Regions from separate parts of the Streptomyces niveiscabiei genome, predicted to be linked through region 2. Evidence: predicted binding sites of a transcription regulator. Region 2 holds the regulator's gene; each other region holds the start of a gene.
The links. Region 2 encodes HrcA, which represses chaperone genes, less so after heat shock. Its sites were predicted from a motif close to TTNGCACTCNGNNNNNCNGAGTGCNAA; they were not measured.
Positions count from the first base shown of each region.

Region 1: the regulator HrcA is predicted to act here: its motif matches at 2,922-2,948, upstream of groES (co-chaperone GroES).
Region 3: the regulator HrcA is predicted to act here: its motif matches at 2,914-2,940, upstream of groL (chaperonin GroEL).

Region 1 is NZ_JARAYJ010000018.1:144,303-154,439, forward strand. Features, by position in the region: gene PV682_RS24555 (SDR family NAD(P)-dependent oxidoreductase) at 1-631, shown strand, start outside; gene groL (chaperonin GroEL) at 726-2,351, opposite strand; gene groES (co-chaperone GroES) at 2,467-2,775, opposite strand; gene PV682_RS24570 (polysaccharide deacetylase family protein) at 2,989-3,792, opposite strand; gene PV682_RS24575 (polysaccharide deacetylase family protein) at 3,789-4,721, opposite strand; gene PV682_RS24580 (class I SAM-dependent methyltransferase) at 4,835-5,998, shown strand; gene PV682_RS24585 (NACHT domain-containing protein) at 5,949-9,275, opposite strand; gene PV682_RS24590 (RNA polymerase sigma factor) at 9,327-10,137, opposite strand, start outside.
Region 2 is NZ_JARAYJ010000015.1:164,856-174,992, reverse strand. Features, by position in the region: gene PV682_RS22255 (HAMP domain-containing protein) at 1-2,714, opposite strand, end outside; gene PV682_RS22250 (SpoIIE family protein phosphatase) at 2,822-4,837, shown strand; gene hemW (radical SAM family heme chaperone HemW) at 4,865-6,097, shown strand; gene PV682_RS22240 (DUF3097 domain-containing protein) at 6,160-6,963, opposite strand; gene PV682_RS22235 (MBL fold metallo-hydrolase) at 7,005-7,694, opposite strand; gene hrcA (heat-inducible transcriptional repressor HrcA) at 7,815-8,831, shown strand; gene dnaJ (molecular chaperone DnaJ) at 8,832-9,968, shown strand; gene PV682_RS22220 (nitronate monooxygenase) at 10,047-10,137, shown strand, end outside.
Region 3 is NZ_JARAYJ010000022.1:21,415-31,551, forward strand. Features, by position in the region: gene PV682_RS26950 (glucosyl-3-phosphoglycerate synthase) at 1-166, opposite strand, end outside; SAM riboswitch class I at 332-479, shown strand; gene thrC (threonine synthase) at 497-1,801, shown strand; gene PV682_RS26960 (MoaD/ThiS family protein) at 1,798-2,073, shown strand; gene PV682_RS26965 (cold-shock protein) at 2,585-2,788, shown strand; gene groL (chaperonin GroEL) at 3,071-4,693, shown strand; gene PV682_RS26975 (Uma2 family endonuclease) at 4,790-5,458, opposite strand; gene PV682_RS26980 (Uma2 family endonuclease) at 5,552-6,223, opposite strand; gene PV682_RS26985 (hypothetical protein) at 6,220-7,059, opposite strand; gene PV682_RS26990 (MIP/aquaporin family protein) at 7,415-7,690, opposite strand; gene PV682_RS26995 (hypothetical protein) at 7,727-8,065, opposite strand; gene PV682_RS27000 (hypothetical protein) at 8,090-8,629, opposite strand; gene PV682_RS27005 (hypothetical protein) at 8,858-9,502, shown strand; gene PV682_RS27010 (DUF397 domain-containing protein) at 9,546-9,809, opposite strand; gene PV682_RS27015 (helix-turn-helix domain-containing protein) at 9,793-10,137, opposite strand, start outside.

The DNA of each region.
Region 1 (10,137 bases), on a different contig from region 2:
GCACGGCATCGAGGCGGAGGTCCTCACCGCGGACCTCTCCGAGGACGCCGGCATCGAGGCGGTCGCCGCCCGGCTCGGTGACCGCAAGAACCCCGTCGACCTGCTGGTCAACAACGCCGGTTTCGGCAACAAGGGCCGTTATCTCGACGTCTCCATGGCGGACGAGCTGACCATGCTCAAGGTGCACTGCGAGGCCGTCCTGCGGCTCACGTCCGCCGCCGCCGAGGCGATGCGCGAGCGCCGGCGCGGGGGCGTGGTGAACGTCGCCTCGGTCGCCGCGTTCCTGCCCCGCGGCACGTACGGCGCCTCCAAGGCCTGGGTCGTCCAGTTCACCCAGGGCGCGGCCAAGGACCTCGCCGGCAGCGGCGTACGCCTGATGGCGCTGTGCCCCGGCTTCGTCCGCACGGAGTTCCACGAGCGTGCCGGCATGGGCACGGACAACATCCCGGGCTGGATGTGGCTGGACGCGGACAAACTGGTCGCGGAGGCGTTGCAGGACCTCGCCCGCGGCAAGACCGTCTCCATCCCCGACCCCCGCTACAAGGCCCTCATGGGCGTCGTCAAGGTGACTCCCCGCGGGCTGCTGAGCGGGCTCTCCTCGAAGACGGGGCGCAAGTACGGGCCGCAGTGAGCGGCCCCCGCCGCGCCCGGCCTGCCGCGCGGCGCCCGGGAACGGGGAAACCCGGCACCCCCGAGAGGGTGCCGGGTTTCTCCGCGCTCAGAGGTCAGTGCGCGTGGCCGTGGGAGTGGCCCGCCGCGGCCGGCTCCTCCTCTTCCTTCTTCTCGACGACCAGGGTCTCGGTCGTGAGGAGGAGGGAGGCGATGGAGGCGGCGTTCTCCAGGGCGGAGCGGGTGACCTTGACCGGGTCGATGACGCCGGCCTTGACCAGGTCGCCGTACTCGCCGGTCGCGGCGTTGAAGCCCTGGCCCTTGTCGAGCTCGGCGACCTTGGAGGTGATGACGTAGCCCTCCAGGCCGGCGTTCTCGGCGATCCAGCGCAGCGGCTCGACGACGGCCTTGCGGACGACGGCGACACCGGTGGCCTCGTCGCCGGTCTTGCCGAGGCCGCCCTCCAGGACCTTCGCGGCGTGGACGAGCGCGGAGCCACCGCCGGAGACGATGCCCTCCTCGACCGCGGCGCGGGTCGCGGAGATCGCGTCCTCCAGGCGGTGCTTCTTCTCCTTGAGCTCGACCTCGGTCGCGGCGCCGACCTTGATCACGCACACGCCGCCGGCGAGCTTCGCGAGGCGCTCCTGGAGCTTCTCGCGGTCCCAGTCGGAGTCCGTGTTCTCGATCTCGGCCTTGATCTGGGCGACGCGGCCCTGGACGGCGGAGGAGTCACCGGCACCGTCGACGATCGTGGTGTCGTCCTTGGTGATGGTGACGCGGCGGGCGGAGCCCAGCACGTCGAGGCCGACCTGGTCGAGCTTGAGGCCGACCTCCTCGGAGATGACCTCGGCGCCGGTCAGCGTCGCCATGTCCTGGAGCATCGCCTTGCGGCGGTCGCCGAAGCCGGGCGCCTTGACGGCGACGGCGTTGAACGTGCCGCGGATCTTGTTGACGACGAGCGTGGAGAGCGCCTCGCCCTCGACGTCCTCGGCGATGATCAGCAGCGGCTTGGAGGCACCGGCCTGGATGACCTTCTCCAGCAGCGGCAGCAGCTCCTGGATGGAGGAGATCTTGCCCTGGTTGATGAGGATGTAGGGGTCCTCCAGGACCGCCTCCATGCGCTCCTGGTCCGTCACGAAGTACGGCGACAGGTAGCCCTTGTCGAAGGCCATGCCCTCGGTGAAGTCCAGCTCAAGACCGAAGGTGTTGGACTCCTCGACGGTGATGACACCGTCCTTGCCGACCTTGTCCATCGCCTCGGCGATCAGCTCGCCGACCTGCGTGTCCTGCGCGGACAGCGCGGCGACGGCGGCGATGTCCGCCTTGTCGTCGATCGGGCGGGCGGTCGCGAGGAGGTCCTCGGAGACGGCGGCGACGGCCGCGTCGATGCCCTTCTTCAGCAGCGCCGGGGAGGCACCCGCCGCGACGTTCTTCAGACCCTCGCGGACGAGCGCCTGGGCGAGCACGGTGGCGGTGGTGGTGCCGTCACCCGCGATGTCGTTGGTCTTGGTCGCCACCTCCTTCACCAGCTGGGCACCGAGGTTCTCGTACGGGTCGTCGATCTCGACCTCACGGGCGATGGTCACGCCGTCGTTGGTGATGGTCGGGGCGCCGAACTTCTTGTCGATGACGACGTTGCGGCCCTTGGGGCCGATCGTCACCTTGACCGTGTCGGCCAGCTTGTTGACGCCGCGCTCAAGGGCGCGACGGGCGTCCTCGTCGAACTTCAGGATCTTCGCCATGACAGCGGGTGCCCTCTCGGAAAATCTGTGGGTGAAAAAACACTGCGCCCCGGGCTCCCGGCTCCTTCAAGGGATCGCGGGGCCAGGGGCGCAGCTGGAAAAACCTGAGGTCGTGCTACTTCTCGATGATCGCGAGCACGTCGCGAGCCGAGAGGACGAGGTACTCGTCACCGTTGTACTTGACCTCGGTGCCGCCGTACTTGCTGTACAGCACGATGTCGCCGACCTTCACGTCGAGCGGCAGGCGCTCGCCGTTCTCGAACCGGCCCGGGCCCACGGCGAGGACGGCGCCCTCCTGGGGCTTCTCCTTCGCGGTGTCCGGGATGACCAGGCCGGAGGCCGTGGTCTGCTCGGCGTCGAGCGGCTGGACCACGATGCGGTCCTCAAGCGGCTTGATGGCAACCTTGGAGCTGGCGGTCGTCACGATCCGACCTCCCCCTTCGGAGATCTCACGGGGTTAACTGTCTGAGGTGGCGACCAGGTGGATCCGTCGTCGCGGGTGCCGGACCTGCCCGTCGCGTTGTTGGCACTCTCCAGTGGGGAGTGCCAGACCTGAGACTATGACCGCGATTAGCACTCGGTCAAGCGGACTGCTAATTCCATGCGGCGCGGAGGGCGAGATCCACCCCGTGGTACCTCAGAGGTAGTCCTCAAGTCTCCCCACCGTCAGCCCCCTCTCCCGCGCCTCCCGCAGGACCCGTACCGTCCGGTCCTTCAGCGTCGGGCCGCCCGCCTCGTCCGAGTCCATCGCGACGATGTCGCCGGGCAGGAGGTGGTGGGAGCCGCGCGGGTAGACGAGCCCGCCGGGGGTCATGGCGGCGCGCCAGAGGACGACGGCGGAGACGCCGCAGTCGGCCGCCGCGCGCAGGGTCGTCGCGTCGTACGTGCCGTAGGGCGGGCGGAAGAAGCGGGGGCGCCGGCCGAAGCGGGACCTGAGCTTGTCCTGCTGGCCGCAGATCTCCGCGCGCTGCCCCGCGTAGGGGAGGCCGCGCAGGGCGGCGTGATGGAGGGTGTGGTTCTGGAGGTTGGCGCCGACCGACTGGAGGCGCGCGAAGTGGCCGTAGCCGGGTCCGACGACGCTGTCCGTGAGGAACATGCTGACCGGGAGGCGGAGTTCGCGGACCAGGTCGATGAAGCGGGGGTCGCGTTCGGCGCCGTCGTCGTAGGTGAGGAAGACGACGCGGTCGGAGGTGGGGACGCGGTCGAGGACCGGGGGGTAGGGGGGTACGGGGGTGGCACCCGTAGTACCCGTAGTACCTGCCGGGGGCCCCGTACGACCCGTAGTACCCGTAGTACCCGCGGGGACCCCCGGACGGGAGCCGTGGACGCGTTCCGCCGCCTTCTTGCCGAGGCGTTCGATCGGGTCGACGGACTGCGCGCAGCCGGTGACGAGTGTCAGGGTCGCGAGCAGGACGGCCACCACCAGCCCCCGCGTTCTCACAGGTAGTCCTCCAGGCGTCCCACGGCGTACCCCTTCTCGGTGACCATGTTCAGGAACCGGCGGACCATGTCGGGCATCGTGCCCTTCCAGTCGTCCCGGCCCCGGAAGTGGCTCAGGACGATGTCGCCGGGGTGGAGGTCGCGGTCCCACTCGCGGTACTCCCAGTGGTCGACGAAGACCTCCTCGTCCCAGAGTGGGGCGTACTTCACGCCGCACGCCTTCGCGGCGCGCAGGGTGTCGCGGTTGTAGTTGCCGAACGGGGGGCGAAAGAGGAGGGGGCGCTTGCCGTAGCGCTTCTGGATGACGTCCTGCATGCCGCAGATCTCGCGCTTCTGCCGCTGGTACGACATACCGGGGAGGTACGGGTGGTGGAGGGTGTGGTTGTTCAGGACGACGCCCGCGTCCTGCATCTTCTTGAAGTACCCGTAGTCCTCCTTGACGAGGTAGTCGGAGAGGAACGCGGTGTACGGGACCTTCAGTTCGGTCATCATCCGCAGGAACGCGGGGTCCTTCTCGGCGCCGTCGTCGATCGTCAGGAAGACGACCTTCTCCTTGGTGGGAATGGTCGTGAAGACCGGCGGCAGGCCGAGTTCCTCGTGGTCGTCGACCTCGAAACCGTCCCGCGTCGTGATCACCGGCTTCTTCGCGGGCGGCGCCGGGGGTGTCAGCGGGACCCTCTTCAGCCCCCACTTCCTCGCCGCCGCGACGCGTGCCGCCTGCTCCGAGCGGAGCCTCTCGGCGGGCGACATCGGCGGGCGGGCCGGGGTCGCGCCCGCCTCCTGGCCTGCCGCCGGCCGGGTCTCCCCCGCCGGCCGCTCGCCCTGCGCGCACCCGGACGCGATGGCGGCGACCGCGAGGACGGTCACCCCGCCCCGGATCCGGTTCACCTGCGACGTACGCTTTTTGTATTTTTGTCGCACTTGTTCCATGGTCGGGGATCTTTACAGCCGAGGAGGGCGGGGAGCGGCCGACACCGCCGGTGGGGTGCGGCGATCCTTCGGGTGGCGTACAGGGGGTGGTGCGGGCCGTGGACAATGACCCGGTGAACGACCTCGCACCCCTCCTCACCCCCCAAGGCCGCGCTCTTCTGGACGAAGTGGCGGGGACCTCCCCCGGTGACGAGCTGGCCGTCGCCACCCGGCTGCGCCGGACGTACCCGGCGGAGCTGGTGTCCGCGGCGCTGGGCCAGGCCCGGCTGCGGGGGCGGGCCGCCGCGAAGTTCGGCAGCGAGGACGCCGGGAGGATGTTCTTCACCCCGAACGGGGTCGAGCAGGCCACGCGGACCAGCGTCGCCGCGTACCGCGCGCGGCGGTTCAAGGAGTTGGGTGTGGCCTCGCTCGTCGACCTGTGCTGCGGGATCGGCGGCGACGCGATCGCGCTCGCGCGCGCCGGGATCAGGGTGCTGGCCGTCGACCGGGACCCGTACACCGTCGCCGTCGCCCGCGCCAACGCCGAGGCGCTCGGGCTCGCGGAGCTCATCGAGGTGCGGGAGGCGGACGTCGCCGACGTCGATACGGCCCCGTACGACGCCGTGTTCGTCGATCCGGCCCGGCGTGGCGGGCGGGGGCGGATCTTCGACCCCGAGGCGTACTCGCCGCCGCTGTCCTGGGCCATCGGCGCGGCCCGCACGGCCCGGGTCGCCGCCCTGAAGATCGCGCCCGGTGTCCCCCACGAGGCGATCCCCGAGGACGCCGAGGCGGAGTGGATCTCGGACGGCGGGGACGTCAAGGAAGCGGTGGTGTGGTTCGGTACTACCCCCGGAGCGGTACGGGCCACCCTGCTACCCCAGGGGGACACCCTGCTGGGCGCCGGGCTGCCCAATCCGCCCGTACGGCCCGTGGGGCGTTACCTGTACGAGCCCGACGGCGCCGTCATCCGCGCACACCTGGTCGCCGACGTCGCCGCCGGGCTCGACGGGGGCGGGCTCATCGACGAGACCATCGCGTACGTCACGTCGGACGAGCTGCGCTCCACCCCGTACGCGTCCGCCTACGAGATCACCGACCAACTGCCCTTCAATGTCAAGAAGTTGAGAGCCTTGCTGCGGGAGCGGGAGGTGGGGGTGCTGACCGTGAAGAAGCGGGGGTCGGCGGTGGAGCCGGAGGAGTTGCGCAAGAAGGTGAAGCTGGCGGGGCCGAACTCGGCGACCGTTTTCCTCACGCGGGTGGCGGGGGCACCGGTGATGCTGGTGGGGCGTCCCGTGTGACGGGGACGGGCTGGATCGTGCGGTCGCGCAGGATGCGGACGCGGGCGCGGCGGGCGGCCTCGTAGGCGTGGTGGTGGGCCTGGGGGAAGTGGGCACCTGCGAGGTCGCCGCCGGGGAGGAAGCGGACGAGCCAGGCGACGGCGGTGGGGGTTTCGGCGGCGGTGGCCGTGCGGGCGAGGAGGGAATCGTAGGCGCCCCAGGCCGAGTTGGCCACGCTCGGGTTGTCCTGGAAGAAGCGGAAGACGGCCTCAACCCGGGAGGACGGGACGCGGGCGGGGAGCCTGTCAGAGCCTAGGTACCGGCCCAGACGCAACCGGTACAGGTAATGGTCGACCTCGTCCTCCGGGGAGAAGACGTACAGCCAGGCGCGGGCCGACGACTCGTCGCCGAAGCGTCCCTGTTCGACGCCGGAGCGCAGGTCGGCGACGAGGGCGTCGAGGCCATACGGCATCAGCGCGGTAACGATCCGGTTGTGGTCCCATACGAAGCCGTCCACCTGCTCTCCGGGCACCATCTGGTTACTGAGAATCGCCGTTCGGATGACGTCGAGCCGTGCCGGCGCACCCCATACGGCGAGCGTCGCGGCGGTGGCTGCCCGCAGCCGCATGTCGTTGTGGTCGAGGAGTCCGTCGAGTGCACCGGGGTCGCCGGGGCAGTGGTCGAGGGCCTCCAGGGCGAGGATGCGGACCTGGATGTCCACGGTGTTGCGGTGGACGAGGTCGAGCAGCGCGTCCCGGTGGACGTGCCCGTGTCCCCCGGCGACGTGGTCGCGTACGGCCCGCATGAGGTCGCCGCCGCCTCTCATCCCGGCCGCGAGGATCCGGTCGAGCAAGGCCCGTACGCCGTCGTCACCAGCCGCGTCAAGGTAGGCCGGGGCGATGTAGTCGTCCGACCAGCGCAGGTCGAGGTGGTTCAGGAGCCGTTCGGCTAGTCCGAACTCCTCCCTGCCCTTGAGGAGTTCACGCACCACAAGTGCGGCCGGGTTGGTGTACGGGCCCGTGCACACTCCTAGCGCACGCAGCAGGAGAGCGGTCGGCGTGTGCTCCGGACCGAGCGCGCGCAGGATCAAAGCAACTCGCACGGCATGCTGAGAACCGTCCACCCGGTAAATGGTGGCCGTTTCCAGCGCCTTATCCAGTTCCTGCCGCAGCACCCGCACAGCCCTCTCCACCCGCAGCGTCCCCAATGCCGAGATCAACGCATCCCTCAACTCTCCCCGGCACAAGCCGAACGCCCCCAGCAACCGCTCCCCCACCTGCCGCCCGCCGTGCGCCTCCAGCGCCTGGACCAACGCGATTCGCGCCTCGTCCGAACGCCGCATGTCGCAGATGTACGCGATGACATCGGCGAGTTGCTCGTCCGACCGCAGCACTCCCACCAACGCCTCGGCGGCCCGACGTTGATCGTCCTCGTACGGTGACCGGTCCAGCAACACCCATACAGCGTCCACGATGTGCCGCCGCAGCCCGACGTCCGTCACCCTCGGACTCCCCGTCAGACAGCGAGCCGCGAGCAGCAAGTCCGTGTGGAAGAAGTCGTCGTCCGGCAGGTCGAGCAAGTTCACATCCCGCCCCTCCCCTAGCTGCAACACCCCCGCCAGCAGCGGCGTCGCGTCCGGCAGCGCCCCCGCGAGCAGCAGGATCACCTCCTCCCACCACGGGTCGTACCGCGCGCCGACCGCCTGTCGGATGCCCTCCGCGCCTCGTTCCAGGAGGGCAGCCGCCGTGAAGTGCTCCTGGAGCGTGAGGTGGAGGAAGCCGTACCAGCCGTGGGCCTGCGGCTTCAGCAGGCCGTACTGGGTGCTGATCTCGTCGAGGATCGCGCGACTGTCGGCGGGGGCGAGGTCGATCGTGGGGAGGAAGCGGCCGATCTGGTCGAGGAGGTCGTCCTCGGGGAAGTAGCGCAGGCCGCGCTGGTGGTAGTGGCGGGCGAGTTCCTTGAGGAGGTCCTGTTTGCGGTCCGTGGTGAAGCGGCTGTAGCGGGTGATCTCGCGGTGCGCGTCCCATTCGCGCAGCAGGACTTCGACGCAGCGCTGGTACAACGCGGCCCGGCGTTCGGGGAGTTCGAGGTCGCGTTCGTAGACGATCGCGATGAGGCTGAGCAACAGGGGGTTCGCGGCGAGGGTCTGGAGCCGGCCGTTCGCCGACAGGGCGCGGACGAGGCCGGCGCGGCGGCGGTCCGTCGTACCGAACCAGTTCGCCACGAACGTCTCGATCTGCGGCCACTCGAAGTCGAGGGCCTCCAGGACCTGGAACTGAGGGAGGCCGCCGCGCCAGCCCTGGCGGCGGCAGGTCGTGGCGATGAGGGCGCGCGGGAAGCGGGTCGCGAGGCGGGCGATCTCGGCGGTGACCCTGCGGTACGCGGTCTCGGCGTCCTGGGCGTTCTCGCCGCCGAGGACTTCGTCGAGGCCGTCGAGGAGCAGCACGGCGGTGCCGTCGGCGAGTCTGTCCGTGAGGTAGTCGCGGGAGTCGTCGAAGCCGTAGTAATCGGACCAGGTCTCCGCCAAGTAGTCGAGGAGGGAGGGGTGTCGGCTCTCGACGAACCTGAACAGTTCTACGTACGCCGGGAGTTGGGGTGAGGTGGTGGCCAGGCGCAGGGCGAGGTGGCGGAGCATCGTGGTCTTGCCGGCGCCGGGATCGCCCACGACGACGATGCGGCGATAGCGGGTGAGGGCGTCCAGCGGGGCGTATGTGTGGACGGCGGTAGCGCGGGCTTCGGCAGCGGCGCGGGCGGCTGCTTGGGCGCGGCGCTCCCGATTGCGCACTTCGTCGCGAGGAGTGGCGCCCTCGCGGTACGGGTGGGTCGGGTCCGGCGTCAAGTGCGGGGGGTCGCGGTCCAGTTCGTCCGCCGACAGGAACCTCAGCGGCTGCTGTTCCTGCACCCCCACCTGCACATACAGCCGCTCCAGCCGCAGCGGACGCGACATGTCGAGGATCTTCAGGGTGGAGAGTTCCTGGACGAGGCGTGCGCAGTACAGGGCCGCCGCGTCCTCCAGCGTCGATCGGTGCTCGGCGACACGGACCGCCGCCTGTTGGACCTCGCGGGCCGCGTCCCGTTCGGCCCTTCTTCTCTCACGTTCCGTCAACTGGCGTTCATGGTCCCACTCCTGCTCCTTCAAGCGCATCTGCGCATCCGTCTCCCACCGGATCCGCTCCCTCTCCAGCCGTTGCGCCCGCCGCACCTGCCACAACGCCACCGCCGCCGCGATCAGCGCCACGAGGATCCCGCCCAGGGCGGTGACCGCGGACGCGCTGTCCAGTGCGAGATGCCCCCTCATTCCGCCGATTGTGACAGCGCGGGCGGCCGGTGAAACCCCCTTCGGGGTACGTCAGTTCGTGGCGCGGCTGCGCAGCAGGGCCCGTTCTCTCGCGTTGCTCGCGAGGGCTGCCGCGCGGTCGAACTCGGCACGCGCCTCCTCGGTGCGGCCGAGCCGCTCCAGCAGGTCGCCCCGGACGCTGGGGAGCAAGTGGTAGTCCTTCAGGGCGGGTTCGGTGGCGAGGGTGTCGAGGAGGGTGAGGGCGGCGGCGGGGCCCGCTGTCATCGAGAGGGCCACCGCGCGGTTCAACTCGACGACCGGGGAGGGGAATCGGGCCGCCAGTGCGTCGTACAGGCGGGTGATCGCCGGCCAGTCGGTGTCCTCGTACGTCGTCGCGTGGGCGTGGCAGGCCGCGATCGTCGCCTGGAGGGTGTAGCGGCCGGGGGCGCCGGTCGTCGTGGCGCGGGCGCGGGACAGGGCCTCGATGCCGCGGGTGAGCAGGAGGCGGTTCCAGCGGTGGCGGTCCTGGTCGCGCAGGAGGACGGGGGCACCGTCGGGGGCGGTGCGGGCCGGGGTGCGGGACGCCTGGAACTCCAACAGGGAGGCCAGGGCGTGGACTTCGGGCTCCCCCGGCATCAGCGCGGTGAGCCGTCTGGCCAGGCGGAGGGCGTCCTCGCAGAGGGCGGGGCGCAGCCAGTCGTCGCCCGCCGTCGCGGCGTAACCCTCGTTGAAGATCAGGTAGATGACGTCCAGGACGGAGTCCAGGCGGGCGGCCCGGTCGGGGCCGTGGGGGACCTCGAAGGCGATGTTGCGGGTCGCCAGGGTGCGTTTCGCCCGGACGATGCGCTGCGCGATCGTCGGTTCCGGGGCGAGGTACGCCCGC
Region 2 (10,137 bases):
TCGTCCGAGCGTTCCTGGAGCTGGCGCATGAGCCGCTGGGACTCGCTCAGCAGGGACTCCGTACGGGAGTTGGCGATGATCGTGTTGATGGCGACCCCGATCGTGTTCACGAACTGGTCGAAGAACGCGAGGTGGACGTCCGAGAAGCGGGAGAACGAGGCGAGTTCGACGACCCCGAGGAGCGTGTCCTCGAAGAGGATCGGGATGATGACGACGGTCGTCGGCGGCGCCTCCCCGAGCCCGCTGGCGATCTTGATGTAGTCCGCCGGGGTCTCCTCCACCAGGATCCGCTTCTTCTCCCGCGCCGCCTGCCGGACCAGACCGTGCACCGGCAGCCCGCCCGTCTCGACGGCCCCGTACCCGGCGATGAACGCCAGCCCCTTCGCGGGGCCGGCGGTGTGGTCCTCCGGGTCGGCCAGGTAGAACGCCCCGTACTGCGCGTTCACCAGCGGCGTCAGCTCGCGCAGGATGAGGTCCGCGACCTCCATCAGGTCCCGGTGGCCCTGCATCAGCGACGCGAGGCGGGCCAGGTTGGACTCCAGCCAGTCCTTCGCGCGGGTCGTCTCGCGCAGGGTCGCCACCATCAGGTTGACGTCGTCCTTCAGCTCGGCGACCTCGCCGCGCGCCTCGACGGTGATCGCCCGGGTCAGGTCGCCCTGGGCCACGGCCGAGGCGACCTCGGCGATGGCGCGGACCTGTGTCGTGAGGTTCAGCGCGAGTTCGTTGACGTTCGTCGTGAGCCGCTTCCAGGTGCCGTAGACGCCCTCCACCCGTGCCTGGCCGCCGAGTTGGCCCTCCGAGCCGACCTCGCGGGCGACGCGGGTGACCTCCGAGGCGAACGCGGAGAGCGTGTCCACCATCGTGTTGATGGTCGTCTTCAGTTCGAGGATCTCGCCGCGCGCGTCCACGTCGATCTTCTTCGACAGGTCGCCCTGTGCGACGGCCGTCGCCACCTGCGCGATGTTGCGGACCTGTGAAGTGAGGTTGTCCGCCATGTAGTTGACGTTGTCGGTGAGGTCCTTCCACACCCCCGACACGCCCCGCACCTGCGCCCGGCCGCCCAGGTTCCCTTCCGTGCCCACCTCGGCGGCGACCCGCGTCACCTCGTCCGCGAACGCCCGCAGTTGCTCCACCATCGTGTTGACGGTGTCCTTCAGCTGCTGGATCTCGCCGCGCGCGTCGACCGTGATCTGCTTGGAGAGGTCGCCGTTGGCCACGGCGGTCGTCACCTGCGCGATGTTGCGGACCTGTGAAGTCAGGTTCAGGGCCATGAAGTTGACGTTGTCCGTCAGGTCCTTCCAGACCCCGGAGACGCCCCGGACCTGGGCCTGGCCGCCCAAGTTGCCTTCCGTGCCCACCTCTCGGGCGACCCGCGTCACCTCGTCCGCGAACGCCGAGAGCTGGTCCACCATCGTGTTGATGGTCGTCTTCAGCTCCAGGATCTCGCCCTTCGCCTCCACGGTGATCTTCTTGCCGAGGTCGCCCTGCGCGACGGCCGTCGAGACGAGGGCGATGTTGCGGACCTGTGAAGTGAGGTTGTCCGCCATGAAGTTGACGTTGTCGGTGAGGTCCTTCCAGACGCCGGAGACGCCCCGGACGTGAGCCCGGCCGCCGAGGTTGCCCTCGGTGCCGACCTCGCGGGCGACCCGCGTGACCTCGTCCGCGAACGCCGAGAGCTGGTCGACCATCGTGTTGACCGTGTTCTTCAGCTCCAGGATCTCGCCGCGCGCGTCGACGGTGATCTTCTGACTGAGGTCGCCGTTGGCCACGGCGGTCGTCACCTGCGCGATGTTGCGGACCTGCGAAGTCAGGTTCGAGGCCATGAAGTTGACGTTGTCCGTCAGGTCCTTCCAGACGCCGGACACGCCCCGGACCTGGGCCCGGCCTCCCAACTGGCCCTCCGTACCCACCTCTCGGGCGACGCGGGTCACCTCGTCGGCGAACGCGGAGAGCTGCTCCACCATCGTGTTGACGGTCAGCTTCAGTTCGAGGAGTTCGCCGGTCGCCTCGACGGTCACCGTACGGGTCAGGTCGCCGCGCGCCACCGCCGTCGTCACCAGCGCGATGTCCCGTACCTGCGCGGTCAGCCGGGCCGCCATCGTGTTGACGGCCTCCGTCACGTCCCGCCAACTCCCCGACAGGCCCTGCACCTTGGCGCGGCCACCGAGGCGGCCCTCGGTGCCGACCTCGCGGGCGACCCGGGTCACCTCGCCGGTGAACAGTGAGAGCTGGTCGACCATCTTGTTCACGGCGCGGCCCAACCGGCGCAGATCACCCCGGAGTTGGCGGGTGCCGTCGTGCAGGTCGACGCGTTGGGTGAGGTCGCCGCCCGCCACCGCGTCCAGGACGCGGGTCGCGTTCGCCGCCGGGGCGGCCAGGGCGTCCAGGAGCTGGTTCACGTCGTCCACGCGTGACGTCCAACGGCCCTGCCCCGGGCTGGCCGAGACCCGCTCGTCCAGCCTGCCGTGCCGGGTCACCTCGCGCTTCACCCGGCGCACCTCGTCGTTGAAGTGCGTACTGCGGTCCACGATCTGGTTGTAGACCGTGGTCAGTTCGGCCACGATCCCGTCGTCCCGGGCCGGCATCGCCGCCCGGACGAACTCCCCGTCCCGGGCCGCGAGCAGCGCGGTGAGCAGAGGGCGTAGCGCAGATGCTCGAATCCCGCCCTCAATTGATCCGTCTTCGAGCACACACACAGCACTGTTCTCACTCATGACGGCCCACTTCGGTAACTCGGCGCTTATGGGCGTAGTCAGTCTGTCACCCTGTCCGTAACGACCGAGGCGTATTCGAACCAACTGCTCGGGGAGGAGGGCCGGACATGGGGACCATTCCGACACAACGGGAGTCGGCCCCGCGCTCGCGGCTCCGCCGGCCGTCGCGGATCGGTACGACCCTCACGGGGAGCGCGCTCGCGCCGGGGACCGCGCGGGAGGTGCTGGCGCGGGCCCTGGACGAGTGGGCCGCCGCCGGCCGGCACGCCACCCCCCGCGCCGGGGACGAGGCCGTCCTCGTCCTCAGCGAACTCGTCACCAACGCGGTCGTCCACGCCGGCACCGACGTCGAGATCAGCTGCCGGCTGGAGGAGCCGAAGGAGGGGGCGGGGACGGCGTACGACATCGTCGTCGAGGTCTCCGACCGGCATCCGTCGCGGACCCTGCGGGACGGCGACCCCGACCCGTCGTACGAACCCGCCGAGTACGGACGGGGGCTGAGGCTCGTCACCGCGCTCGCGATGGAGTGGGGCGTGACGTACCGGCGCGACGGCAAGACCGTCTGGGCCCGGCTGGGGGAGACCGGCGGGTGCGGGGAGTGCGGCGGGGCGGGGGAGCGGGGGTTCGGGGACGAGACCCATCACGGGCCCCACGAGGGGAGCGACGGTCTTGGGGCCGGTGTTGGCGGCCTCGGGACCGGTTGCGGGAGCGAGCCCCGGGGTGGGAGCGAGCCGTGCGGGGCTTGCGGAGGCCAAGGCGTACGTGGGCCCGTGTCCGTCCTCGGGCCGTTGCCCTCCCTCGGGCTCGCCGTCGCGCTCGCGCCCGAACCGCGGTCCTCGCTGAACGAGCAGGACTGGCTCGGGCGCGGGGCGCTCTCCTTCCTCGCCGAGGCGTCCGATCTGCTCGCCGGGCAGCTCGACGAGGACCTCGTCGCGGCGCTCACCGGGCAGGTCGTCGTGCCGCGCGTCGCCGACTGGTGTGCCGTATGGCTGGAGGACGAGACCGTCGGGGGCGGCGGGCGGCTCGCGCGGGTGTGGCACAAGAGCGAAGGGTTTCTCGAAGGGCTCAAGCGGGAGCTGGAGCAGACGCCGCCCCCGCCCGCCGAGAACAATGGGCGGCCCCCCGACACCCAGCCCTACGACCACCCCTGGCCCGTCCAGTCCCTCGGCTCGCCCGGCACCGCCCTCGCGTACCGGCTCGTCGCCGGGGGGCGGGTCCTCGGGACGCTCGTCATCGGGCGGTGCGGGATCCTCCGGTTCCCCGACGAGGTCACCGGGCTCGTCGAGGACCTCAGCCGGCGGGTCGCGCTCGCGATCGGCGCCGCCCGGCAGTACGCCCGGCAGGTCACCATCAGCGCCGTACTCCAGCGCGGGCTGCTGCCGGGCGCCGTCGCCGAGATTCCCGGCGTGCGCAGCGCGCTCGTCTACGAGCCCCGGGAGAAGGGCGGGCCCAGCGGCGACTTCTACGACCTCTTCCCCGCCGACGACGGCCGGTGGTGCTTCGCCATCGGCGACGTCCAGGGCAAGGGGCCCGAGGCCGCCGTCGTCATCGGCCTCGCCCGGCCGTGGCTGCGGCTGCTGGCGCGGGAGGGCTACGGCGTCGCGGACGTCCTCGACCGGCTGAACCAGCTCCTCCTCGACGACGCCACCGAGGCCGCCGACGCCGCCGCCCGCGCGTACGTGGGCCCCGCCGGCCCCGGCGAGGGCCCCCAGACCCGGTTCCTCTCCCTCCTCTACGGCGAACTGGTCCCCTACGACGGAGGCGTACGGGTCACCCTCGCGTCCGCCGGCCACCCCCTGCCGCTCCTGCTGCGCCCCGACGGCACGGTCACCCCCGTCGCCCAGCCCCAGACCCTCATCGGGGTCGTCGAGGACGCGACCTACACGAGCGAGGTCCTCCACCTCCTCCCCGGCGACAGCCTCCTGTGCGTCACCGACGGCGTGACGGAACGCCGCAACGGCGGCAAGCAGTTCGACGACGGCGACGGACTGGCCGTCGCGCTGGCCGGCTGCGCGGGGTACGACGCGGAGCTGATCGCCGAGCGGATCCAGGAACTGGTGCACGGGTTCGGCTCCGAGCCGCCGGAGGACGATCTCGCGCTGCTGGTGCTCCAGGCGGAGTGAACAGGGCGGGTGCGGGACAATGGGCGTATGCCTTCCGTACTTCCCGACGGTGAACCCGTCCCCGACGACGGCGCCCTGCCCGGTGCCGCGCTCGCCGGGGGTGCGGACCGGCCGCTCGGCTTCTACCTGCACGTTCCGTACTGCGCCACGCGCTGCGGGTACTGCGACTTCAACACGTACACCGCCACCGAGCTGCGCGGTACGGGGGGCGTGCTGGCCTCCCGGGACAACTACGCCGACACCCTGATCGACGAGGTGCGGCTCGCCCGCAAGGTGCTCGGGGACGATCCCCGGGAGGTGCGGACCGTGTTCGTGGGCGGGGGGACGCCCACCCTGCTGGCCGCCGGGGATCTCGTACGGATGCTGGACGCCGTCCGGGACGAGTTCGGGCTCGCGGACGACGCGGAGATCACCACCGAGGCCAACCCCGAGACCGTCGGCCCCGCCTACCTCGCCGAACTCCGCGAGGGCGGGTTCAACCGGGTCTCCTTCGGGATGCAGAGCGCCCGGCGGCATGTGCTGAAGGTGCTGGACCGCACGCACACCCCCGGCCGGCCCGAGGCGTGCGTCCGGGAGGCCAGGGCGGCCGGGTTCGAGCACGTGAACCTCGATCTCATCTACGGCACCCCCGGCGAGTCCGACGACGACTGGCGGGCCTCCCTCGACGCCGCGCTCGGCGCCGGGCCCGACCACGTCAGCGCGTACGCGCTCATCGTCGAGGAAGGCACCCAGCTCGCCCGGCGCATCCGGCGCGGCGAGGTCCCGATGACCGACGACGACGTCCACGCCGACCGGTACCTCATCACCGAGTCCGTGCTGTCCGGCGCCGGCTTCGCGTGGTACGAGGTGTCCAACTGGGCCACCTCCGAGGCCGCCCGCTGCCTGCACAACGAGCTGTACTGGCGGGGCGCGGACTGGTGGGGCGCCGGGCCCGGGGCGCATTCCCACGTGGGCGGCGTGCGCTGGTGGAACGTGAAGCACCCGGGCGCGTACGCGGCGGCACTCGGCGCCGGGAAGTCCCCGGGCGCCGGCCGCGAGCTCCTCTCCGAGGAGGACCGCCGGGTCGAGCGCATCCTGCTGGAGCTGCGGCTCCGGGAGGGGGTGCCGCTGTCACTGCTCAGGGAAGCGGGGCTGGCCGCCGCGCGGCGGGTACTGGGGGAGGGGCTGCTGGAGCGGGGGGCGTACGAGGCGGGGCGGGCGGTGTTGACGCTGCGGGGGCGGCTGCTGGCGGACGCCGTCGTCAGGGATCTGGTGGACTGATCACAACCCCGCGGGCGCGGGGACGATGATCTGCTCGGGTCGCGTCAACGACTCGGCGGGCCTCAGGGCACGGTCACGTGATCGATGAGGTGCTCGACACAACGCAGCAACTCCGGCTCCAGGTCCTTGTACGACGTCACCCGTTCCAGGATCGCCCGCCACACCGCGCCGGTGTTCTCGGACGGCCACCCCAGCGCCTTGCACACCCCCGTCTTCCAGTCCTGGCCGTGCGGGACGCGGGGCCAGGCGGTGATGCCCAGCGTCGACGGCTTCACCGCCTCCCAGATGTCGATGTACGGGTGCCCGACGACGAGGGCGTGCTCGCTGGTCACCGCCTGGGCGATCCGCCACTCCTTGGTGCCGGGCAGCAGGTGGTCGACGAGGATGCCGAGGCGGGCGTCGGGGCCGGGCGCGAACTCGGTGACGATCGCGGGGAGGTCGTCCACGCCTTCCAGGTACTCGACGACGACGCCCTCGACGCGCAGGTCGTCGCCCCAGACCTTCTCGACGAGCTCGGCGTCGTGCCGGCCCTCGACGTAGATGCGGCCCGCACGGGCGACGCGCGCGCGGGCGCCGGGGACGGCGACGGAACCGGAGGCCGTACGGGTGGGGCGTACCGAGGCCGCCGAGGGCTTCACCAGCGTCACCGGCTTCCCCTCCAGCAGGAACCCGCGCGGCTCCAGGGGGAACACCCGGTGCTTGCCGAAGCGGTCCTCCAGCGTGACCGTGCCCGCCTCGCAGCGGATCACCGCGCCGCAGAACCCGGTGCCGGGCTCCTCGACGACGAGGCCGGGGTCGGCCGGGATCTCGGGCGCGGGGGCCTGCTTCTTCCACGGCGGGGTGAGGTCCGGAGAGTACTGGCGCATTCGGATGACGATAGGAGAAACCCCGGCGCCCGGCAGACCCCTCACCCGCGCGACACGCCGAACCGTTCGCTGAGAGCGTCCCGCTGTCGCCGTACGAAAGCGGCGTCCACGACAGCCCCGTGCCCCGGCACGTACACGGCGTCCTCCCCGCCGAGTGCCAGCAGCGCGTCCAGCGCCGAGGGCCACCGCGACACCGCCGCGTCCGGCCCCGCCTGCGGCTCCCCGGACTCCTCGACGAGATCCCCGCAGAACACCACCGGCACGGCACCGGAGACGGTGACGACAAGGTCGTACGGAGTGTGTGCGGGACCCAGGGGGACGAGGTCGATGCCCGGGACCGGGGTGCAGGCTCGCGTGACCACGTGCCCGGGGGCGGTCAGCGCGGCGGCGGCCTCCTGGGCCAGGTCGGTGTCCAGGCCGTTGCGTACGGCGTCGGCGGCCAGTTCGGCGGCGTCGTATCCGGCGTACGCGGCGTACACCTCCGCCTCCGGGAAGGCCGCGGCGCCGAAGACGTGGTCGAAGTGGGGGTGGGTCAGCGCGAGATGGGTCACATTGACGGGGAGGAGATCACGTAGACGCGCGCCCTCGGGGAGGCTGGAGCCGGAGTCGATCAGGAGCGCGGCGTCCGGGGTGATCACCAGCCCCACCGTGCAGTCCCATCCCGGCAGGCGGACGCGGCCGACGCCGTCACCGAGACGTTCCCAGCCCAGCTCTTCCCAAGTCACCGTCATACGGCGACGCTAGCCGTACCATCCGGCGACGGGGACGACCTTGCCCCCGTGGTACCCGACCGCCGTACACTGGCACTCGTAGGTGAAGAGTGCCAGGGCGGACTTCTGGAGGTGTGCGCGGTGCTGAGTGAACGCAGGCTTCAGGTGCTGCGCGCGATCGTCCAGGACTACGTGGGGACCGAGGAACCGGTGGGTTCCAAGGCGCTCACCGAGCGGCACAACCTCGGCGTCTCCCCGGCGACCGTGCGCAACGACATGGCCGTCCTGGAGGACGAGGGGTTCATCGCGCAGCCGCACACGAGTGCGGGGCGCATCCCCACCGACAAGGGCTACCGCCTGTTCGTCGACCGCCTGGCCGGAGTCAAGCCGATGACGGCGCCCGAGCGCCGCGCCATCCACCACTTCCTGGACGGCGCGGTCGACCTGGACGACGTGGTGGCGCGCACGGTCCGGCTGCTCGCGCAGCTCACCCGGCAGGTCGCCGTCGTCCAGTACCCCTCCCTCACCCGCTCCACCGTCCGGCACGTCGAGCTGCTGGCGCTCGCGCCCGCGCGGCTGATGCTCGTGCTGATCACGGACACGGGCCGGGTGGAGCAGCGGATGGTGGACTGCCCGGCGCCCTTCGGGGAATCCTCGCTGGCGGATCTGCGCGCGCGGCTCAACAGCCGGGTCGCCGGGCGCCGGTTCAGTGACGTCCCGATGCTCGTCGAGGACCTCGCGGAGGCGTTCGAGCGCGAGGACCGGGGTACGGTCTCGATCGTGCTCTCCACGCTGATGGAGACGCTCGTCGAGGAGAACGAGGAGCGGCTGATGATCGGCGGAACCGCCAATCTCACCCGCTTCGGACATGACTTTCCCCTCACCATCCGGCCCGTCCTGGAAGCCCTGGAGGAGCAGGTCGTGCTCCTCAAGTTGCTTGGCGAGGCCGGGGATTCGGGCATGACCGTGCGCATCGGGCACGAGAACGCCTACGAAGGACTCAACTCCACGTCCGTCGTGTCGGTCGGCTACGGTTCGGGCGGCGAGGCAGTCGCCAAGCTCGGCGTGGTCGGACCGACCCGCATGGACTACCCGGGAACGATGGGAGCGGTACGCGCAGTGGCGAGGTACGTCGGACAGATCCTGGCGGAGTCGTAAGTGGCCACGGACTACTACGCCGTACTCGGCGTGCGCCGTGACGCGTCGCAGGATGAGATCAAGAAGGCGTTCCGCCGGCTCGCGCGCGAGCTGCACCCGGACGTCAACCCGGACCCGAAGACCCAGGAGCGGTTCAAGGAGATCAACGCCGCCTACGAGGTGCTGTCGGACCCGCAGAAGAAGCAGGTCTACGACCTCGGCGGCGACCCGCTCTCGCAGAGCGGCGGCGGGGGCGCGGGCGGCTTCGGCGCCGGTGGCTTCGGCAACTTCTCCGACATCATGGACGCGTTCTTCGGCACGGCGTCCCAGCGCGGCCCGCGCTCGCGCACCCGGCGCGGCCAGGACGCGATGATCCGCCTCGAAGTCGACCTCGACGAGGCCGCCTTCGGCACGACCAAGGACATCCAGGTCGACACGGCGATCGTCTGCAACACCTGCAACGGCGAGGGGGCCGCGCCCGGCACCACCGCGCAGACCTGCGACATGTGCCGGGGCCGGGGTGAGGTCTCGCAGGTCACGCGGTCCTTCCTGGGCCAGGTCATGACCTCGCGGCCGTGCCCACAGTGCCAGGGCTTCGGGACGGTCGTGCCCACGCCGTGCCCCGAGTGCGCCGGTGACGGCCGCATCCGCTCCCGCCGGACGCTCACGGTCAAGATCCCGGCCGGTGTCGACAACGGCACGCGCATCCAGCTCGCCGGTGAGGGCGAGGTCGGGCCCGGTGGCGGGCCCGCCGGTGACCTCTACGTCGAGATCCACGAACTCCCGCACTCCACGTTCCAGCGCCGGGGCGACGACCTGCACTGCACGGTCACCATCCCGATGACGGCGGCGTCCCTCGGCACCAAGGTCCCCCTGGAGACCCTGGACGGCATGGAGGAGGTCGACATCCGGCCCGGCACCCAGTCCGGCCAGTCGATCCCGCTCCACGGGCGCGGCGTCACACATCTGCGCGGCGGCGGGCGCGGCGACCTCATCGTGCACGTCGAGGTCCAGACCCCCACGAAGCTGGACCCCGAGCAGGAGCGCCTGCTGCGTGAACTCGCCAAGCTGCGCGGCGAGGAACGGCCTCAGGGGCAGTTCCAGCCGGGGCAGCAGGGGTTGTTCTCGCGGCTGAAGGATGCCTTCAACGGGCGTTGATCCTGTGGCGCGTGTGTTGGCATGTGCCAAACGTGGGGTCGGTTCGAGGTTGTTCGGAGGACGTGACAACATGCGGTCATGTCCTCCGAACTGACCGATCTCTTTCCTTACCCGATCGTGCAGGCCCCCATGGCGGGCGGGGTCTCCGTGCCGCGGCTGGTCGCGGCCG
Region 3 (10,137 bases), on a different contig from region 2:
GGATGACCGCGACGATGTCACCGACGGTCGCCTCCTCGTTCAGCGCGGGGAGGACCACGGAGACGGTCAGCCCGGTGGCCCGCTTCGCCGCCATGATCCGGTGCAGGGGGCGATCGGTCACCGACCAGGAGCGGGTGGCCAGCCAGCGCTCGGCTTCTTCCAGCACAGTCAGCGGCTCCTCACTGTCACGGTCACACTGCCGCGTGTGATCCATCTCGCGCCTCGGACGACTATCTCAACTGTCGTGGCCTTCGGTTACAGTCTTGAACAACGCTGGTGACCATCGCATGTCGGGGGCGCCTGGCGGACAGCTCCACTCATAACTTCATACCGCTCATCCAGAGGGGCAGAGGGATACGGCCCGATGAAGCCCCGGCAACCCTCCAGCCGGTCTCGTGCGTGATCACGCCGCGAGGCTCCCGGCTAGGGAAGGTGCCAAATCCGTCTCACGGCGAGATGCGTCGTGAGGAAGATGAGGAGAAAGGGCCTCGCCTCCATGGCTGTGCAAACCGTCGCGACCACCACGCCGACCGCCGACAACGCCGCTCCCGCCGTCGACCTCGGTCCCGCAGCGGCGCTGAGCTGCCGCGAGTGCGGCCACCGCGTCCCCCTCGGCCCCTCCTTCGCCTGCGAGGAGTGTTTCGGGCCGCTGGAGATCGCGTACGACTTCGATGGGTATGACACCGAAGAGCTGCGAGCCCGCATCGCCGCGGGCCCCGCGAACATCTGGCGCTACGCCCCCCTACTCCCCGTACCGGCGGACGTAGCCGACAAGCCGAACATCAACCCCGGCTGGACCAAGCTCGTCCAGGCCGACCGCCTCGCCGCCGAACTCGGCGTCGAGCAGGGCAAGTTGTTCGTCAAGGACGACTCCGGCAACCCGACCCACTCCTTCAAGGACCGCGTCGTCGCCCAGGCGCTCGAAGCGGCGCGCGCCTTCGGCTTCACCACCCTCAGCTGCTCCTCGACCGGCAACCTGGCCGGCGCGGTCGGCGCCGCGGCGGCCCGCGCGGGCCTGCGCTCCTGCGTCTTCATCCCGCACGACCTGGAGCAGGGCAAGATCGTGATGGCCGCCGTCTACGGCGGTGAGCTGGTCGGCATCGAGGGCAACTACGACGACGTCAACCGCTTCTGCTCCGAGCTGATCGGCGACTCGGCGGGCGAGGGCTGGGGCTTCGTCAACGTCAACCTGCGGCCGTACTACGCCGAGGGCTCCAAGACGCTGGCGTACGAGATCTGCGAGCAGCTCGGCTGGGAACTTCCGGACCAGCTCGTCGTACCGATCGCCTCCGGGTCGCAGCTCACGAAGATCGACAAGGGGCTCCAGGAGCTGATCAAGCTGGGGCTCGTCGCGGACAAGCCGTACAAGATCTTCGGCGCGCAGGCGGCGGGCTGCTCGCCGGTGTCGGTCGCCTACAAGGCGGGGCACGACGTCGTACGGCCGCAGAAGCCGGACACGATCGCGAAGTCGCTGGCGATCGGGAACCCCGCCGACGGGCCGTACGTGCTGGACATCGCGCGGCGGACCGGGGGTGCCGTCGAGGACGTCACCGACGAGCAGATCGTCGACGCGATCAAGGTGCTGGCGCGGACGGAGGGGATCTTCGCGGAGACCGCCGGGGGCGTGACCGTGGGGGTCACCCGCAAGCTGATCGAGAACGGGTTGCTGGACCCGTCCCTCACGACGGTCGTCCTCAATACGGGTGACGGCCTCAAGACCCTTGACGCGGTCGCCGGTACGGGGCTCACCGCCACCATCCGCCCGACCCTGGACTCCTTCCGAGAGGCTGGCCTCGCATGAGCGTGACCGTTCGTATCCCGACCATCCTGCGTACGTACACCGGTGGACAGGCCGAGGTGGCCGCCGAGGGCGGGACCCTCGGGGAGGTCATCGCGGACCTGGAGAAGAACCACACGGGCATCTCCGCGCGCGTCCTGGACGACCAGGGGAAGCTGCGGCGGTTCGTCAATGTGTACGTCAATGATGACGATGTCCGTTTCGAGCAGGGGCTGGAGACGGCGACTCCCGACGGCGCCGGCGTCTCGATCATTCCGGCGGTCGCCGGGGGCTGAGCGGGGTTTATCCGAGCGGCTTGACCTAATGTCATTACCGCCGGGTAGTAACCGTCAGTAACTCTCATTACCGGCTGTTCATCCCCGCGGCGGAGCCGCTAATAGACGGAGTGCCCCTTCCGCGCAGAAGCGGAGGGGGCAATTCTGTGTGGTTGAACGAGGTAAGGTTGGGGAACCCGCTTCCGCTTGCCGCTTGCACTCCCCGGCGGGAGCCCTTGATTTCTGCCTTACACCCGACAAGAAGTAGCCAAAGTGTGCGCCTCTTGCGTGGCATTTGCGGCATATGTCGGGCCCGACTTGCCCCGAACTCTGGTGAATTCTCACCACATTCCGGATCGTGCGCGTCCAGAATTCTCGTCCGATTGACCTGTTGCAGACGGCAGTTGGACAGATACATTCAGCCGCGGTCGACGCGTTCCGGCGCACGCCCCCAATACGGCAGGGGGGTGAGGTCTGACCCGGACCCACGAAGTGTGGGTCCGCGCAAGGGCCAGTAATAGGGGAGTTAGGCATGGCTCAGGGCACCGTCAAGTGGTTCAACGCGGAGAAGGGGTACGGCTTCATCGCGGTCGACGGTGGTGCGGACGTCTTCGTCCACTACAGCGCCATTCAGATGGACGGCTACCGCACCCTCGAAGAGGGCCAGCGAGTCGAGTTCGAGATCTCGCAGGGTCAGAAAGGCCCGCAGGCCGACATGGTTCGCGTCACCGCCTGAACATTCAGCAAGAGGCCCGCACCTGTCCAGGGTGCGGGCCTCTTGTCGTACCCCCTACCCCCCGTACCCCCGCCCTCCACCCGTACGGCCTTGCACTCTCGGGGGTCGAGTGCTAATCATTGGCGTTAGCACTCTCCCCGTGAGAGTGACAACGAAGGACCGAGTCGGTGAGGTCCACGGTGCGGGCGGGGCAAGGAACCGTCAGACCGCGGGGCCGTCCGTCGCGGGCGCGGGCGCGGTCCACTGCGGTACTCACCCCCAGTCCTGGAGGGACCACTTCACATGGCCAAGATCATCGCGTTCGACGAGGAGGCGCGGCGCGGCCTTGAGCGCGGTATGAACCAGCTCGCCGACGCCGTCAAGGTCACCCTCGGCCCCAAGGGCCGCAACGTCGTCCTTGAGAAGAAGTGGGGCGCCCCCACGATCACCAACGATGGTGTGTCCATCGCCAAGGAGATCGAGCTGGAGGACCCGTACGAGAAGATCGGCGCCGAGCTGGTCAAGGAAGTCGCGAAGAAGACGGACGACGTCGCCGGTGACGGCACGACGACCGCGACGGTCCTGGCCCAGGCACTGGTCCGCGAGGGCCTCCGCAACGTCGCCGCCGGCGCCAACCCGATGGCTCTGAAGCGCGGCATCGAGAAGGCCGTCGAGGCCGTCTCCGGCGCCCTGCTGGAGCAGGCGAAGGATGTCGAGACCAAGGAGCAGATCGCTTCCACGGCCTCCATCTCCGCCGCCGACACCCAGATCGGCGAGCTCATCGCCGAGGCGATGGACAAGGTCGGCAAGGAAGGCGTCATCACGGTCGAGGAGTCGCAGACCTTCGGCCTGGAGCTCGAGCTCACCGAGGGTATGCGCTTCGACAAGGGCTACATCTCGGCGTACTTCGCGACCGACATGGAGCGTATGGAGGCGTCCCTGGACGACCCGTACATCCTGATCGCGAACTCCAAGATCGGCTCCGTCAAGGACCTGCTCCCGCTCCTGGAGAAGGTCATGCAGTCGGGCAAGCCGCTGCTGATCATCGCCGAGGACGTCGAGGGCGAGGCCCTGTCGACCCTGGTCGTCAACAAGATCCGCGGCACGTTCAAGTCCGTCGCCGTCAAGGCGCCCGGCTTCGGCGACCGCCGCAAGGCGATGCTGAACGACATCGCGATCCTCACCGGCGGCGAGGTGATCTCCGAGGAGGTCGGCCTCAAGCTGGAGAACACGACGCTGGACCTCCTGGGCCGCGCCCGCAAGGTCGTCATCACCAAGGACGAGACGACGATCGTCGACGGCGCCGGGTCCTCGGACCAGGTCGCCGGCCGGGTCAACCAGATCCGCGCCGAGATCGAGAACTCCGACTCGGACTACGACCGCGAGAAGCTCCAGGAGCGCCTGGCGAAGCTCGCGGGCGGCGTGGCGGTCATCAAGGCCGGTGCCGCGACCGAGGTCGAGCTCAAGGAGCGCAAGCACCGCATCGAGGACGCCGTGCGCAACGCGAAGGCGGCCGTCGAGGAGGGCATCGTCGCCGGTGGTGGCGTGGCCCTGCTCCAGGCCTCCCAGGTCTTCGAGAAGCTGGAGCTGGAGGGTGACGAGGCGACCGGTGCCGCCGCCGTCAAGCTCGCGCTTGAGGCTCCGCTGAAGCAGATCGCCGTCAACGCCGGCCTCGAAGGCGGCGTCGTGGTGGAGAAGGTCCGCAACCTCACCCCGGGTCACGGCCTCAACGCCGCGACCGGTGAGTACGTCGACCTCGTCGCCGAGGGCATCATCGACCCGGCGAAGGTCACGCGCTCCGCGCTCCAGAACGCGGCCTCCATCGCCGCGCTCTTCCTCACCACCGAGGCCGTCATCGCCGACAAGCCGGAGAAGGCCGCCGCGCCTGCCGGTGGCGGTATGCCGGGCGGTGACATGGACTTCTGATCCGTTGCCCGCGAGGGCTGGATCGGCAGTACTACTGAGGGCGGTACTCCCCAGGTACGGGGGGGTACCGCCCTCGGGCGTTTTCTGGGGGCAGGGTCAGTCGGCGTAGTCCTTGAGTCTGTCGGTATCGAGAGTGACGCCAACTGGGGGAGGGAGCGGGACGGTAGTACCCCAGGGGTAGGAGAGGGAGTGCCGGTAGAGCCCGCTCTCGGGGTTGCTGTACACGACGAGGGTGTTGTCGTCCCGGTCGATCAGCAGATAGACGGGGATACCGGCGGCGGCGTACCCACGAACCTTGTCGACGCGATCACGCTGATGGGTGTCGCGATCGTGGGACGTGACCTCGACGACCAGCAGCACACCGTCGGGGTCGGCCCAGTCGCCGTCGTACGCGATGAAGTGGTCGTGCGGAGCCAGCGCGGCGTCCGCGTAGGCGTGTCCCTTGCGGTAGGCGTCGACCCTCAGGCCCTGCTCCGGATAGAGGAGCAGGTCGGGTCGCATCTTCAGGAACAGTTGGAGGAGCCACAGCACGATGGCCCTGTGCCGCTGGTCCGGCAACGGCTTGACCTTCAGCTTTCCGTCGATGAGTTCGAGCCTGACACCCTCGGGGGACTTACGGGCCAGTTCCTCGAAGTCCTCGACGCTGAGTGGCCCCTCCGCGTGCATCCGGCCGTCCACGAGCACGAGCCGGATGTGCTCCGGCGCGGCGGCGACGAGCTTCGCGAAGTCCTCGGGGGACAGCTGGGGGCTTTCGGTGGGGGTCATGGTCGTGCCTCCTCCCCTCCATCCTGCCCCGGGGTGGTGTCGGCGGACCGTGGGAGCGGTCATGCGGGTTGTCCTTCCGCAGTACTACGGGGGTCAGCCGGAGTAGATCTTGAGGCCCTGGGTGTCGAGGGTGAGGCCGACCGGTGGGGGGAGAGGTACGGGGGTACCCCAGGGGTATGACACGGAGTGGTGGTAGCGGCCGTTCCGGGGGGAGCTGTGGACGGTGAAGGCCGCCGCGTTGCGGTCGATCAGCAGGTAGACGGGGATGCCGGCTTCGGCGTAGTCGACGGGTCGTTCGAGGCGTGCGCGCTGGTTGGTGCGGAGGTCGCGGGAGGTGATCTCGACGACCATCGGGATTCCGGCGGGGTCGGACCAGTTGCCGTGCCCCACGAAGTGGCCGATGGGCGCGAAGGCCCCGTCGGCGACGGCACGCCCCGTGAGCTGAGCCTCCGTCTTGATGCCGACCGCGGAGTACAGACCGTGGCCGGGGCGCAGGGCGAAGAGTTGGCGCAGCAGCGCCATCGACATGCAGGAGTGGTTGCCGTCGCGCGGGGCCTTGAGCTCCAGCTTTCCCCGGCTGTACTCGATCCAGAAGTTCTTCGGTGCCCGGCGCGCCAGTTCCTCGAACTCCTCGACGCCGAGCGGCGTTTCGGTGCGGACCTGGCCGTCGGCGTACACGAGCCGGACGTTCTGCGGGGCGGCTTCGGCCAGTTCCTCGAAGTCCTCCACGGGAGTGTCCGGACGTTCGGCAGGCCCGGAGGTCATCGTGTCCCCACGCGCGGTCGCATCCGGATCGAGGCCCGGAACGTGTCCGCCTGAGAGCGGACATCAAGGGCGTCCAGGTACCCCACAGGTCGTACGGAACTCCCCGTACACCCCTTGCACAATCCCCCCGGCAACGCCTCAGGCTTCCCCGGCACCCCGCACTCGGAGCACTCCAGAAGTCGTACGGGTCTCACGGCCTGCCCCTCAGGTACTACGGGTACTACGGGCCGTACGGGTACCGGCGGCGGCATCTTGTCGACGAGGCGGCGGCGCAGGAGCGCGGCGGGGGAGTGGACGACATGGGGGAGCCCGGCGGTGAGGGCGGTACGGACGGTCTCCGAACCGGCGCCGCGCGCGAACCACTCCTCGACGAGCGGGGCGAGCTGGGCGCACTCGGCGGCGGACAGGAACAGCGAGGGCGCGGTACGGCTGAGCGCGGCGAGGAGGATGACGGCGCGTGAACGGCTGGGCGGCGGCTCGGAGTTGTCCGGCGGTACGTCACCCCGCGTGAACGCGGCCCACCACTCGTCCGCGCGAGCGGTCCGGCTGAAGAACGTCCGGGTGACCCAGAGTTCGGTCCCGGAGGAGGACGTCACCTTCTCCTGCCCCCGCCGCAAGTGTCCGGCCGCCTGAATCCGGTTGAGGGAGGTCCGCAGCGCGCACTGCCCGTAGGTCGTCGTCTTGGCCAGCGTCTTCACGGAGATGTCGGCGCCGTCGGGAAGCCGGTCGAGGTATCCGGCGATGGCGGCGTCGCGGGGGAGGAGGTGATCGAAGTCTGCTTTGCCGCGCGGCTGTTGGCCGGGGGCGGTGCGTTTCCCGTACCCGGGCTTGGCCATCGGGTGCGCGGGCAGGTCGGCAGTACTAAAGTTGGCGTCAGCCATTGGGGCAGCCCTTTGTTTGGGAGGGCGGCTCCTTCGGTCAAACCCCCACAGGTGCTGACAACACCTGTCGGGGGTTGATTTACGTCGGGAGCCTTTGTGTTGTGTTGGCAGCACCGTAGAGCCAACTGACACTCCGTTGCAACCCGAACCCGCAAAGTCAACTGGCGGGGTGGGAGGGTGGGTTGAGACCCACACCCATTCAAAAAAGCAACGGCTCGAAGCTCAGGACTTGAGCCCCGGGGACGCCGGAAGACCCGCAGGCCCACGCACCGGGAACGAGGTGCGTGGGCCTGCGAAGTGGCGTGGTCCGTCAGTGGTGTTGCGTGTTCCGGCGAGCCATGAACTCGGCGGCTGCACCGACCAGAACTGCCAGACTCAGGCCCAGCACACCGGCGTTGACGACCGAGGGCCCCTGCGACCAGGCCCATCCGCAGCCGACCACGAAGGCGACGGCCACCGCGATCCGGCCGGGTACCCCGCTGACGGGAAGCAGCGAACGCTGCCCTGCCGCGCGGCGCCGGTACTTGAGGATGAGGATCACGGCGGCGGCCATCGTCAGGATGACCGGCCCTCCATAGGCGTCCATCGCCCTACCTTTCTGTACGTCCGTGGCGTGCCGGACCTACTTGCAGTATCCGCCCTTGTACTCGTACGGCAGGAAGGTGGGCACCTTCACCTCGACGCATTCGCCGTCGGAGTCGGCGTTCCAGGCCACCCGGGAGATGTTGGCCGCGTTGACGACGCCGTACACGTCGAACGGCGGCGGCGCGGCGGCGAAGAGGACACCCACGAAACCGGCGTTGGCGGCGAGGTGGGAGGTCTCCTTCTTGTTGAAGTAGACGGTGCCGCTGATGATCCCCCAGGTCCACTTGGGGTCGGCGACGACAGGGAACGCGGTGCCGGGTCCCGGGGCGACGGTCTGCGTGACGGTGTCACCGACGACCTCGTACGACGTCGGCACGGCAACGCCGTTCGCGTCCTTCGCCTACGGCGTCTCCAGTCCGCCGAGCACCTTGCCGGTGGCGTCGAAGACCACGAGCCCGCCTTCGGCGGTCGTCCGTACGGTCGCTCCGTCCGGCAGCGTCAGCCGGAACGACTGCTGCCGGGGTGCGTCCGCGTTCTCCAGCGTGAACAGGGCGCGGAAACCGCCGTCGGTGGTGGCCTGCGCGGCTGTGGACACGGCGGCCTCGCGGCCCGCGAAGACGGTCGTACCGCTCGTGCTGGAGGCGCTCTTCGCGTCGGCCGCCGGGAGTGTGAGCGCTATGGTGTCGCCGCTCTTCGTTGCGGTGATCGGCTGGTCGGCGCTGGCCGGGAGGGTGACTTGAGCGCCGTTCGCGCTCAACGTGCCTGTTCCCGTGAGGAGTTCCTGTGTCCCCGTGGCCTTCTCGATCGTCGTCGCCGTCGTCGTGCCGGTGTTCGCCACCGGGTCGGCCATCGCGCCCGGTGCCACGAGCATGGTCAGTGCTGCGGTGCCGGTGGCTATGACGACGTTGCGGATCGTCGATCTGTTTCTTGACCTGCGCAATGCGGTTCCCCCTGCGATGTGTCTGATCTGGTGCCGAGCTGGTCGGCCCGGGGATCTTCACATTGCTGAACGCACGTTCACAAGATCGATCGGCTGCGGTGCGTGGTCGGCGCATCGATATCTTGAGAGGGTCTCGTTGGTGCCCCATTGCCATTAAATGAACGATATCTGGTGAACCTGGCTGTTATGCCACGATTTAAAATGCCCGTGACCAGGGAGAAGTCCAAGATGGCGCCATGGGAAGTGGCTGTCGCGCAGGCCGAGATGTCCGGCCATCTGATCCGCTACACGCAAGCGCCGATCGCGAAGAAGACGCGGGTGCGAGGCGTCCTTCCGGGGGCGGACGGTACGCCGGTTGTCCGGATCGCGGTCGGTCGGCGTAAGGCGGTCGCCGGCGAGTTCCATGCGATGTACGAGATCCCCCTCTTCCGCCAGGACGAGATGCTGAGTCCCTGGGCGGCGGTCGACCTCGTACGGCATGAGGTGGGCGAGGTGAGGTTCCGTTCCAGCGGCCAGGTGGACGACGTGCTGGGTACCCCGCTGGTACGACTCTCGGGTGTCGTACCTGGGAAGGAGCGGTTGGAGGACCGTGCGTACACGCTGCTGACCACCTTGAGCTGCCCGCCCCCGAGCTTCGAGGAACGGGAGAGCGCCGAGTCGTTGTTGGTGGGGTTCGTGTACCAACGTGGGGGCGGGATGCGCCTGTACGTACGCCACCAGGACAACCCGGGTGTCATCGGCTGCGACGTACGCCTTGCGGAGGCGGGACCGGCGGTGATGGCGGAGGTGTTCTCGCGGTCGGGGGAGCGGGAGTTGTGGGGGGAGCCGGAGGGGGATCCGCACTGTGTCGCGGTGCTGGACTTGAGGCATTGAGGAGGGCCGCGCCGTCGGGGGACGGGCGGCCCAACAGGTCGGGCTAGCCCTGCTTGAGGTCTTCGACGAAGGCGGCCCAGGACTGCGCACGGAAGACGAGCGCCGGGCCGGAGGGGTTCTTGGAGTCGCGGACGGGGGTCAAGAGGGGGTAACCGTCGGCGACTTCGAGGCAGTCACCTCCGCTGCCCCCGCTGTACGTCGACTTACGCCAACTGGCGACTTCGAGGCAGTTGCCGCCGCTGCCCCCGCTGTAGCTGGACTTGTACCAGGTAGCGCTGTCCAGCTCGTACTCAGTGCTGTTCCTCATGGGCGTAATCCTCTGCCACCGACTCGATCAGAGCCAACGAATCTTGCGGAGGGAGTGCGCTGGCCACGAGGAGGTTGAACATCAGGGTGTGTCGGGTGACGGTGGCCGGGTCGTCGATCAGGTGGCCCATGCCTGTGGCTTCGATGAAGGAGAGCGGGGGAGCATCCTCGAACTCCATGAGTTTCAGCGGGCCTTCCATCGCTACATGTGCACCGGTGGCGAACGGCAGCACCTGCACGATGATCCTGTGTTTCCGGATCAACTCCGCGATGTGGCGCAGGTTTTGTGCCATGACAGCTGGACTGCCGACCGGCCGTCGAAGCGCGGC